3 regions of the Paenibacillus sp. ACRSA genome follow, and region 3 is predicted to be linked to each of the others. Evidence: riboswitches for the same ligand, from Rfam matches in the RefSeq annotation. Region 3 holds a riboswitch; each other region holds the start of a gene.

Region 1 (3,269 bases), on a different contig from region 3:
TCGACAACCCTCCGCGGCTAAGGAGAGTGGTGATCGTGGAGGGCAGAAGCATACGTCGGATTCAAAAGAACCGACTTCGAAAGATCAGAAGAAAAGGGATGAGAATACAGATCATCAAGCTGGAGAGCTTCAGCCTTCCTGATCCTTTTCATAAAAAAACGTTATAGCTGAACAGGAACCAAATGGCATGAACAAGGTTTCCCTCCACAGGACTACCCTGTATACTGTAGTCAGACTGAAGAACGTTCGGCTGAACGAACTGGGGGGAACTTGAATGGCTCAACATTTGGCAGGCATACGTGTAGCACTTACAGGACCACGCAAATCGAAGGAAATGTCCCTGCTCGTCGAGAAAATGGGTGGAATCCCACTCGTGCGACCTGCACAGGGAACGGTGTTTTTGGATGATCGGAATATTCGTGATGGCCTCGTATCTTGGATCTCTGATTCACCGGATTGGGCTATACTGACAACAGGTATGGGTTTGGATGCGCTATTTGATATGGCAGAGGACATGGAAGTTGCGGGTCAATTATTGGACTCTTTATCTGAATCATCCATTGCAGCGCGTGGATACAAGACGGTGAATGCACTTCGCAAGCGGAAGCTGAATCCATTAGTTCGGGATGATGATGGCAGTACAGATGGGTTAATTCGGGAATTGGAATCACATGATCTTGCAGGGAAAAAAGTGATATTGCAGCTACATGGTGAGACAGCACCGAAGCTGGTAAACTGGCTGCAAGAACAAGGTGCAGAGGTTCGACAAGTGTTACCTTATCGCCATGTCCCTCCAGAGGATCATGAATTAGAACAGCTATTGAATGAGATTGTGAACCATGAGGTTGATGCGGTAGCTTTTACAAGTGGACCCCAAGTTCGCTTTTTGACGGCATATGCCACTTCCCAGGGGAAGCTAGAGCAGATGCTGCAAGCCTTTCGTGAAGGGGTCGTTCCTGCCTCTGTAGGTAAAGTTACGGCGAATGCGATGCGTGAAGAGGGCATTGAGGCACTTGTTGTGCCAGAAGAAGAGAAGATGGGTGCCCTGATCGTGGAGCTAGGACGTTACTATGCGGCTGCACACGTGGACAAAGCTTAAGCAACAATCAACAAAGATAAGTTTGCTAAAACGAGTTTGAATATAGATCATACTGTGTTTCATTGTATGAACAGGTCATCCTGATCCATTTTGGGTCAGGATTTTTGCTATTTTCCCGTTGTCAGCTTCCAATCGATACCCATAAAACAGAAGAAAGTTAGGTGGTTCACTCATATCTTAAACATGGACATTTTTTCCGCAGCGATGTTATGATAAAAACAAATTATTCAGCATTATGCTCATATATGAAAACAAGTAAGGTGCTCTTGCGTCAGGCAAGAGATAACAGGGAATCGGGTGCAAATCCCGAGCGGTCCCGCCACTGTAATGGTGAAGCTCTTTTTTGGTTGATGTCACTCGTTATTCGGGGAAGGCAGAAGAAGAAGCTAATGATCCAGAGCCAGGAGACCTACCTTACATGTGTCACCAAACCCTTCGCGGAAAGGAGTGGTGTACGAATAATCAGGAGACAGGCGGACAGACGGTTCGCCTGGTAGGCCTTTTATTTGGCGTATTCAACAACTGGACGATGCTCTGTATTCACGTCTTGTGGTTGTTTTCTTGAGTGTACGTACATACGTATCCCATCCGATTGTAGGATGGGATTTTTTGATTTTAAGAGAATGAGATATGAATCGTTGTTGATCGAATGCACTTGTCCATTTTTGAACAAAATGCTGTTTCATGAAGCCTATTTATATAGAAGTTGCTGAACGGAATTATGGAATGTATAGGTTTACTCAGGGTGATGGAGGAGGAGAAGAGATGCAAGGTCAAGGTAAGTTGCTGGTCATCGGATTTGGCCCAGGCGCGATGGAACATATTACGAATCGTGCACTGGAGGCGCTCCAGGAGAGCGAGGTTATCATCGGCTACAACACGTATGTCGATCTCATTCGGCCGTTGTTGAACGGACAAGCGATCGTGCGGACGGGGATGACAGAGGAAGTAAGCCGGGCTCAAGAAGCTGTTAGACAAGCCGAAATGGGCAAAATTGTTGCGGTAATCTCCAGTGGTGACGCCGGTGTATATGGTATGGCAGGTCTAGTCTATGAGGTGTTGATGGAACAGGGATGGAAGCCTGGGAGCGGCGTTGCTGTTGAAATCATCCCAGGTGTATCGGCTATCAATTCCTGTGCATCGCTACTGGGCGCACCGGTGATGCATGATGCGTGTACGATCAGCTTAAGTGACCATCTTACCCCATGGGATACGATTATTCGCCGGGTTGAGGCAGCGGCATCAGCTGACTTTGTTATTGCACTCTATAACCCGCGCAGTGGGCGGAGAACACGTCAAATTGTCGAGACACAGGAGATGCTGCTTCGTTACCGTGATCCCAAGACTCCAGTTGGATTGGTCAAAAGCGCTTACCGGGATCGTCAGGACGTTGTCATGACTACCCTGGAGGACATGCTTAATCATGACATCGGTATGCTGACCACCGTGATCATCGGTAACTCCTCGACCATGATGTACGAAGGGCTCATGGTCACTCCACGTGGGTATCAGCGCAAATATACGCTGAATACCGCAGAACAGTCGCTCAGACCTCATGAGCGACTTCGCACCGAAGCCGAGCCATGGTCGCTCGGCGCAAAAGAAGCCCGCGCTGCCACCTCCGGTGAGGCAGCGGGCGTGGACGCGGCTCGCGAAGCACAAGCCGCGAAGCCCCAGGCGGAGCCAGCCATGCCCGGCGTTAGCGCCGGAACAGGCCCAGCTCCGCAGAGCCAGCCGCTTGCCGGTGCAGGAGCTTCTGCTGCGCAGGCATCGCACCCGGCTGGCGGCGGCACCGCCGTGCTTGCTGGCGAGCGGCCAGCGTCAGCGCCGGCAGAAGCCGCGCCGCGCTTAGCGGTTGCTTCGCCGCAAGCGGGCGCCGCTGAGCTAGCGGCGGAAGCGCTAACGCGGCTCGCGGTAGGCGGTGCCCTGGCGGGCGAGTCCGCTCGCCGCTGGCTGGATGCGGCGCCTGCTGCGCCTGGCGTGAGCGGCGAAGCACCGCAGGCCGCGGTCGCTACGGCGGTGCGCACTGCGCCCGCACCAGGGCAGAAGCTGCCGCTGTTCGAAGTTGGCGTATCGCCTGGCGTCGGCAACAAGAAGTTCACTGCTGTGCAGATGGCACTGCTCGCACAGTGCGCGAGTGAAGAGGGGGAGCTGGAGTATACACCAGAGC
Region 2 (3,269 bases), on a different contig from region 3:
AAGGCGGCGGCCGCGACATACTCTTTTTGCTGTAATGAAATGACAAGCCCTCTGGCAAGACGTGCGTATTTCGCCCACCATACCACTGACAAAGCCACCACCGTGTTGAATAATCCTGGTCCCAACATGCCAACTACAGCAATAGCGAAGATCAACCCTGGAAAAGCCATGAGCGTATCTGTTAAACGCATTAATATGGTATCTATTACACCCCGAGCGAATCCCGATATCATGCCAATCGTCACACCGAGTGCAAAGACAATACCCGTCATCATAAAGGTGAGAAGTAACGATGTGCGCGCCCCATACAGAAGACGTGACAGAATACAGCGCCCAAGCTGGTCTGTACCCAAGGGATACTCCGCGCTAGGTGGTTGCAGCACATGGGCAAAGTTGGTTGTCAGTGGATCATGGGGTGCCAAGATCGGTGCGATCATCGCTAAAATTACCCAGCATCCGGTTAAGGCTAGAATTAACGTAAACCAACGATTTTGTTTGAATACCTGCATCATTTCGCTCATCTACACATCCACTTCCAGTCGAATCCGAGGATCCCGCAGATGCGTCCATAGATCAACAAGCAGATTCAGCGTGACATATATCGTCGCCATCCACATGACGTAACCCTGTATCAACGGGTAATCCCTTGTGAAAATGGCATCCACCGCCATCTGACCTACGCCTGGCCACACAAACAGACTCTCTACAATAGCTGCACCGCCTAATAATGTCCCGGTAGACATGCCCATCAAGGTTACAATCGGCAAGAGTGCGTTCGGCAAAATATGATGCATAATGACCTGTCTCTCCTTCACACCTCTGGATCTCGCTCCGCTCACATAGTCCTGAGACATTTCATCCAGCATAACCGCTCGAATCTGCCTGCTGTATTGTGCAATCAGCGGAACCGCCAGTGTACAGGTAGGCAGGATGAGGCTGTTCCATCCCGTGCTCCCCATCACTGGCAGCAGCTTCAATTGAACGCCAAATACGAGCATCAGTAACATTCCTAGCCAGAAGCTTGGCATGGACAACCCAGCAAAAGAGAATAAACGAATCACATAATCCAACCATTTATTCCGATAAATTGCCGAGAGGATCCCCAGTGGAAAAGAGATAACGATGACGATAAGCATAGCGCTGCCTGTTAGTCGTAGTGTTGCTGGTAGACGAGACAACAATATGTCTACTACAGGGCGGTCATACTTATAGGAAGTACCAAAATCACCTTGCAGCACCTGCCCCAGCCATGTCCCATAACGCATCCAAAAGGGCTGGTCGAGTCCAAGCTGACTCCGCACCTGTCTGACCAACTCGTCGGTTGGCGTGATCCCCGTGGACATCAGCATTAGCCTCGCCGGGTCTCCTGGAGACAAGTAGGTTAACAGGAAAGTCAGAAAGGTAATGCCGAACAATACGGCTACCAGTTGAACTAATCTTTTAATGATGTATCTGCTCACGCGTTCAGACGTCCTCTCCCCCAAGCTCCATCGCTCTGCAATGGAATGGTACAATCTATACCGGTCTATCAAAAAAGCGCCCTTCTCCGTGTTACCGGATAAGGACGCCTTAAATAGACAGATTTTCAGAAAAAATCATGCTTCTCTAAACACCTTCCTATCTCCCGTAGGTTACTAACGTGTCGTTAAATTAGGCAGGTCTCCTGGCTCCAGAATCATCGTCAGACAGCACCTTCCCGGCTTACACCAGTGGCAATACGCTGTATAACTCCTCTGTTACAGTGGCGGGACCGCGCCGGTATTACACCGGACTTCCCTATTAAGCTTTTATCCGAATCGATAAAGCACCTAATTCCACATATTCAATTGGTTTCTGTACAAGTATAGCTGGCAGGCCAATAATGTTCAAAACTTTTATTACATGAAATTAAAATAAACGATTTATATCGTTAGATTAGGCTGTGATCTTGATGCTTTGGGGGATACTCCGGTTACCCGCTTGAACATCTTAGAAAATAACAACGGGTCGGTGTAACCTACTGAATGGGCTACCTCACTAATGGACAATACAGGGTTTTGCAGCAGCTCAGCCGCGCGGTGGATCCGATATTCAAGAAAGAACGTCTGAAGTGACTTGCCATACCGCTCCTTGAAAAGCCCTGAGAGATATGTTCGATCCAGCCCAACAGATTGAGCGATATCCAGAATGGAAGTCTTCTGACTGTATCGGTTCTCCATATATTGAAGAGCCTGACGAATATATTCTTCCTTGGTGGACACAGGACGATGGGTCTGTTCTTCCGTCTCGGGGGAAGAAGCAATCAGCTCCGCAATTAACCGGTATAACAGGCTTTGGCTAAACACATCCCCACCATGTCGTGACGAGGTCTGAACCATATCAGTATACAACTGATTGAACCATGCAGGGTCCTGGGCTTCGAACACAGGGTGTTCTGGACTTAGATAGGCACGCTGCATAAATGTCTTGGCATGTACACCTCTGAACCCAAACCACGAATATGTCCATGGATCATTGGCATCCGCCTGATAATGGATAATTGTATCGGGAACAATGAGGAACCCCTGTCCCTGGGAGAGATGGTATTCCTTGTTCTCCATTTGCACTGTGCCTCGCCCTTCATGAATGTAATGAATAATGTAAGAATCCCGTACACCCGACCCCCAATAATGAGATGGCTCACAGTCCTCCCATCCGAAAAACAGGAGTACCAGCTCCATCTGTGTCCAGTCTAAAGAAACTACGTTCATCTCGATTCGACCCATCTCAAGCACTCCCTTCCGTCAATACGCACCAATGATCGTTGTTCATATTATAACAGGTAAACACGGCATATTGTCTTTGTAAGCGACACCATAAATGGGATTATGCCATATTTAAGATAGGTTGCACCATAGTTATCCTCCTCGAATGAGCCTATAGTGAAGGTACAACAAATTCAGGGAGGCTGAACTTTAGATGAGCAAAATTACATTCCTCGGTGCAGGAAGCACCGTCTTTGTCAAAAATGTACTAGGTGACGTTATGATGACCGAAGCACTGCAAGATTTCGAGCTGGCTTTGTATGATATTGATGCCGAGCGCCTGAGCGATTCGGAGCGTTTGTTAACCAGCATGGCACGTTCTCTAGGAAGCCGCTGTAGCGTGAAAGTATATACGGATCGCAAAGAAGCTCTACGCGGAGCCAAATATGTCATTAATGCAATTCAAGTGGGCGGATATGATCCGTGTACGATTACCGATTTTGAAATTCCGAAGAAATATGGATTGCGTCAGACGATTGCAGACAC
Region 3 (3,269 bases):
AGGATATTGTGCGTACGACCCGCCTGATGTTCTGGTCGGCAGGTTCATTTGTCATACTGTGTGTACTTGTTTCACTTGTCGTCTGGTTGGCTGGAGGCACGCTATCATGGTGATTATGAATATGGAGAATACCCTACTTTCTTGTGATCTTATTTTTATCCGTCATGGGACGACATTGTGGAATCAGGAAAAAAGATATCTTGGGCATACGGATATCGGTCTCCTACCAGAAGCGAAACAAGAGCTCGCCCCGCTCGCTGAACTGCTGCGCAACATCGGTTGGAGCAGGCTCTATTCCAGTGATTTACTGCGTTGTCAACAGACCCTCTTAGATATCGCTCCATTGCAGCGAGAACAGGCACATTTAGATGCACGGCTCAGAGAGATTGATTTTGGAGAGTGGGAAGGGAAGACATATGATCAACTGCAACACATTCAACAATATCGAGATTGGATTGATGATCCACAGCACGTCACACCACCCAATGGCGAGTCGTGGCAAGCGTTTACTGCAAGGATTGATTCTTTTCTGAATACTTGCTTGTTGCACAATGCATTGTCCGAACCAGTAACGGTTGATGTACCTCAGATTGGCATCGTTACACATGGTGGTGTAATCCGATATGCGATATCTCGCTTAATCCCTGATCTGAACTTCTGGGATACGCAGGTTATTCCAGGGCAAGCCATTAAGGTTAGACTGGAATACGGGGAGAGCGGCTGGATCGGAAGCCGGATAGCTTTTCCTTGAATCGGCTTGTAAGGTTGTACAATATAACCTATAATCACAACAGACGTGTGACGATGCGTATAGGTCTGATGGGGCTAATTAGTGATTAGGTGCTCAACCATACGCATATAACTAATATGCTCAATTGAATGTTTATATCATAAGCGACCAAGGGTTCCGTATGCATTAGAGTTGCATGGTTATGTGTATTCATACCATGTACGCAAGCGGATGAAATAGGGAAGCTGGTGTAAATCCGGCACGGTCCCGCCACTGTGAATCAGGAATAATCCTGTAAGTCAGGTTACCTGCCCTGGACGTAAAGACCGGTGTTCCTTCGAGGAAAGGACAGCGTTTCGGGCAGTGTTCTGTGTATGAACAGCGCAGGTGATTCATCATGCGTAGAGCACGCCATATGCGAGACGTTATCCCTGATCCTGTTGTAAGGATTGGGGATTTTTATTGTTCCAATATTGGTTCTTCACTCTCCGATAACGTGTAAATGTTGAAGTTCAACCTTATACAGGAACATCAAGACATGGGCATTTAGTTTTTGAGCACGACAGAGGATTAATAGAACAGATAGAGAAGGGGAGAATGAATACAATGAGTATCAAGAATTGGAAAAGCGTAGCGTCCCTGCTTAGTGCAGCGGCTCTGGCACTGGCCTTGGCTGGATGTGGCAATGCAACAACGAATGAGGGGTCAGGAGCATCACAGCAACCTGCACAGGAACAGAGTCAAGAACAGACAACAACGGATCTCAAGACACAATATCCAATTACCGTTACAGATGCAACGGGTGAGACATTCACGTTTGAAAAGGCACCAGCCAAAATTGTATCTGTATCTCCAGCGGAGACAGAGTCATTGTTCGCCCTTGGATTGGACGAGCAGATCGTAGGTGTATCTGATTTTGATGATTACCCTGAAGCAGCTACAACGAAGCCGAAAATGGGCGGCGTATCTAAACCGAATGAAGAGTCCATCATCGCAGCGGATGCAGACATCGTATTCACAGGTATTTCCATGAATGAAGAAGCGGTGAAGAAATTCCGTGACCTGGGGATTGTTATTTTCAAGACTGATCCAAAATCAGTAGATGATGTAGCGAACAACATTGAGACATTTGGTCAAATTACAGATACACAGGAAAAAGCACAAGAGATCGTCGCGAAGATGAAGCAGGATGTAGCCGATGTTACTGAAGCGGTGAAGGCGGTTAAACCGGAAGAGAAGAAGAACGTATATGTTGAATTTTCCCCGGGCTGGACAGTGGGTAAAGGTGAGTTCATGGATGAGTTGATCACACTTGCTGGAGGAAACAACGTTGCTTCTGATTTGCAAGGCTGGAATGAAATTAATGAAGAAAATATCATTGCTGCGAACCCAGATGTAATTCTGTATGCCAATGATGTCATTGATGAGAATTCCAAAACACTGGATCAAATTATCAAAGCTCGTAGCGGCTGGGATCAGATTACTGCGGTAAAAGACGATGCGGTTATCGGTCTAGATGCCAACCTACTTAGCCGTCCAGGACCACGTGTAACAGAAGGTCTGAAAGCCGTAGCTAAAGCGATCTACCCTGATCTGTTCCAATGAGTAAAAAGCTAGCGGTGTACGGGACGGCTGGGATAGGACTACTTGTGTTGACGGTGCTGATCTGCACGGGCATTGGTTCAGTATCCTTGCCTGTCCGTGACATTGCAGGTATTCTGCTGCATCACATTCCGTGGATTGGGGATTGGATTACTCCCGATTGGAGCACAGCAGCAGAACAGATTATATGGAAGGTACGTTTCCCGCGCGTACTGCTTGCCGTGCTCGTGGGTGCCTCTCTAGCAATAGCGGGTGCTGGCTTCCAAGGGGTGCTTCGTAACCCTCTTGCAGATCCGTTTACGTTAGGCGTATCATCTGGTGCATCGGTGGGTGCAGCGTTTCTGATTTTCTTCGGATTACAATATGCATTAATCGGAATCTGGACCTTGCCTTTGGTTGCGTTCCTAACCGGCGTGTTGACGCTATGGTTCGTATTGGCACTGGCTCGTGAGGGTCGAAAAATACCAACTCATAGCCTGATTCTGGCGGGCGTGGTCATGCAAAGTTTCCTAGGGGCAGTTGTCTCCTTCCTATCGACCATGTCGAAACAGACGATTAACGAAATTATATACTGGACGATGGGAAGTCTGGCACTGCGTGGGTGGTCGTATACGGCCATCCTTTTCCCATATTTTCTGCTTGGTCTGATCTTCCTCTGGAGTCGTGCACGCTCGTTAAATGTGCTTGCTCTGGGAGAGCGGCAGGCAGCTCATATTGGAGTAAAGGTGGATGGATTGAAGCTATCGGTGCTGGCGGTTGGCACATTGCTCACGGCAGGAGCTGTATCAGTGTCAGGTGTCATCGGATTTGTAGGACTTGTGATTCCGCATATTCTTCGATTGATCGTAGGACCTGATTATCGCCTGCTGGTTCCACTATCTGCAATTGGCGGAGCCATCTTCATGGTGTGGGCGGATACGATTGCTCGAACGGTATT

Evidence for each region. Region 3 has a riboswitch for cobalamin ahead of MH215_RS09895 (ABC transporter substrate-binding protein). Riboswitches for the same ligand answer to the same signal wherever they lie in the genome.
Region 1: another riboswitch for cobalamin. It lies ahead of cobJ (precorrin-3B C(17)-methyltransferase); the one in region 3 lies ahead of MH215_RS09895 (ABC transporter substrate-binding protein).
Region 2: another riboswitch for cobalamin. It lies ahead of nikB (nickel ABC transporter permease); the one in region 3 lies ahead of MH215_RS09895 (ABC transporter substrate-binding protein).

The regions. Positions count from the first base shown of each region.
Region 1 is NZ_JAKRNP010000004.1:506,946-510,214, forward strand. It holds gene MH215_RS15700 (GerAB/ArcD/ProY family transporter) at 1-142, shown strand, start outside; gene MH215_RS15705 (uroporphyrinogen-III synthase) at 275-1,099, shown strand; cobalamin riboswitch at 1,341-1,530, shown strand; gene cobJ (precorrin-3B C(17)-methyltransferase) at 1,865-3,269, shown strand, end outside.
Region 2 is NZ_JAKRNP010000010.1:60,884-64,152, forward strand. It holds gene nikC (nickel transporter permease) at 1-521, opposite strand, end outside; gene nikB (nickel ABC transporter permease) at 522-1,460, opposite strand; cobalamin riboswitch at 1,637-1,827, opposite strand; gene MH215_RS23035 (AraC family transcriptional regulator) at 1,902-2,744, opposite strand; gene melA (alpha-glucosidase/alpha-galactosidase) at 2,938-3,269, shown strand, end outside.
Region 3 is NZ_JAKRNP010000003.1:62,210-65,478, reverse strand. It holds gene cbiB (adenosylcobinamide-phosphate synthase CbiB) at 1-113, shown strand, start outside; gene MH215_RS09900 (histidine phosphatase family protein) at 107-751, shown strand; cobalamin riboswitch at 911-1,060, shown strand; gene MH215_RS09895 (ABC transporter substrate-binding protein) at 1,337-2,335, shown strand; gene MH215_RS09890 (FecCD family ABC transporter permease) at 2,332-3,269, shown strand, end outside.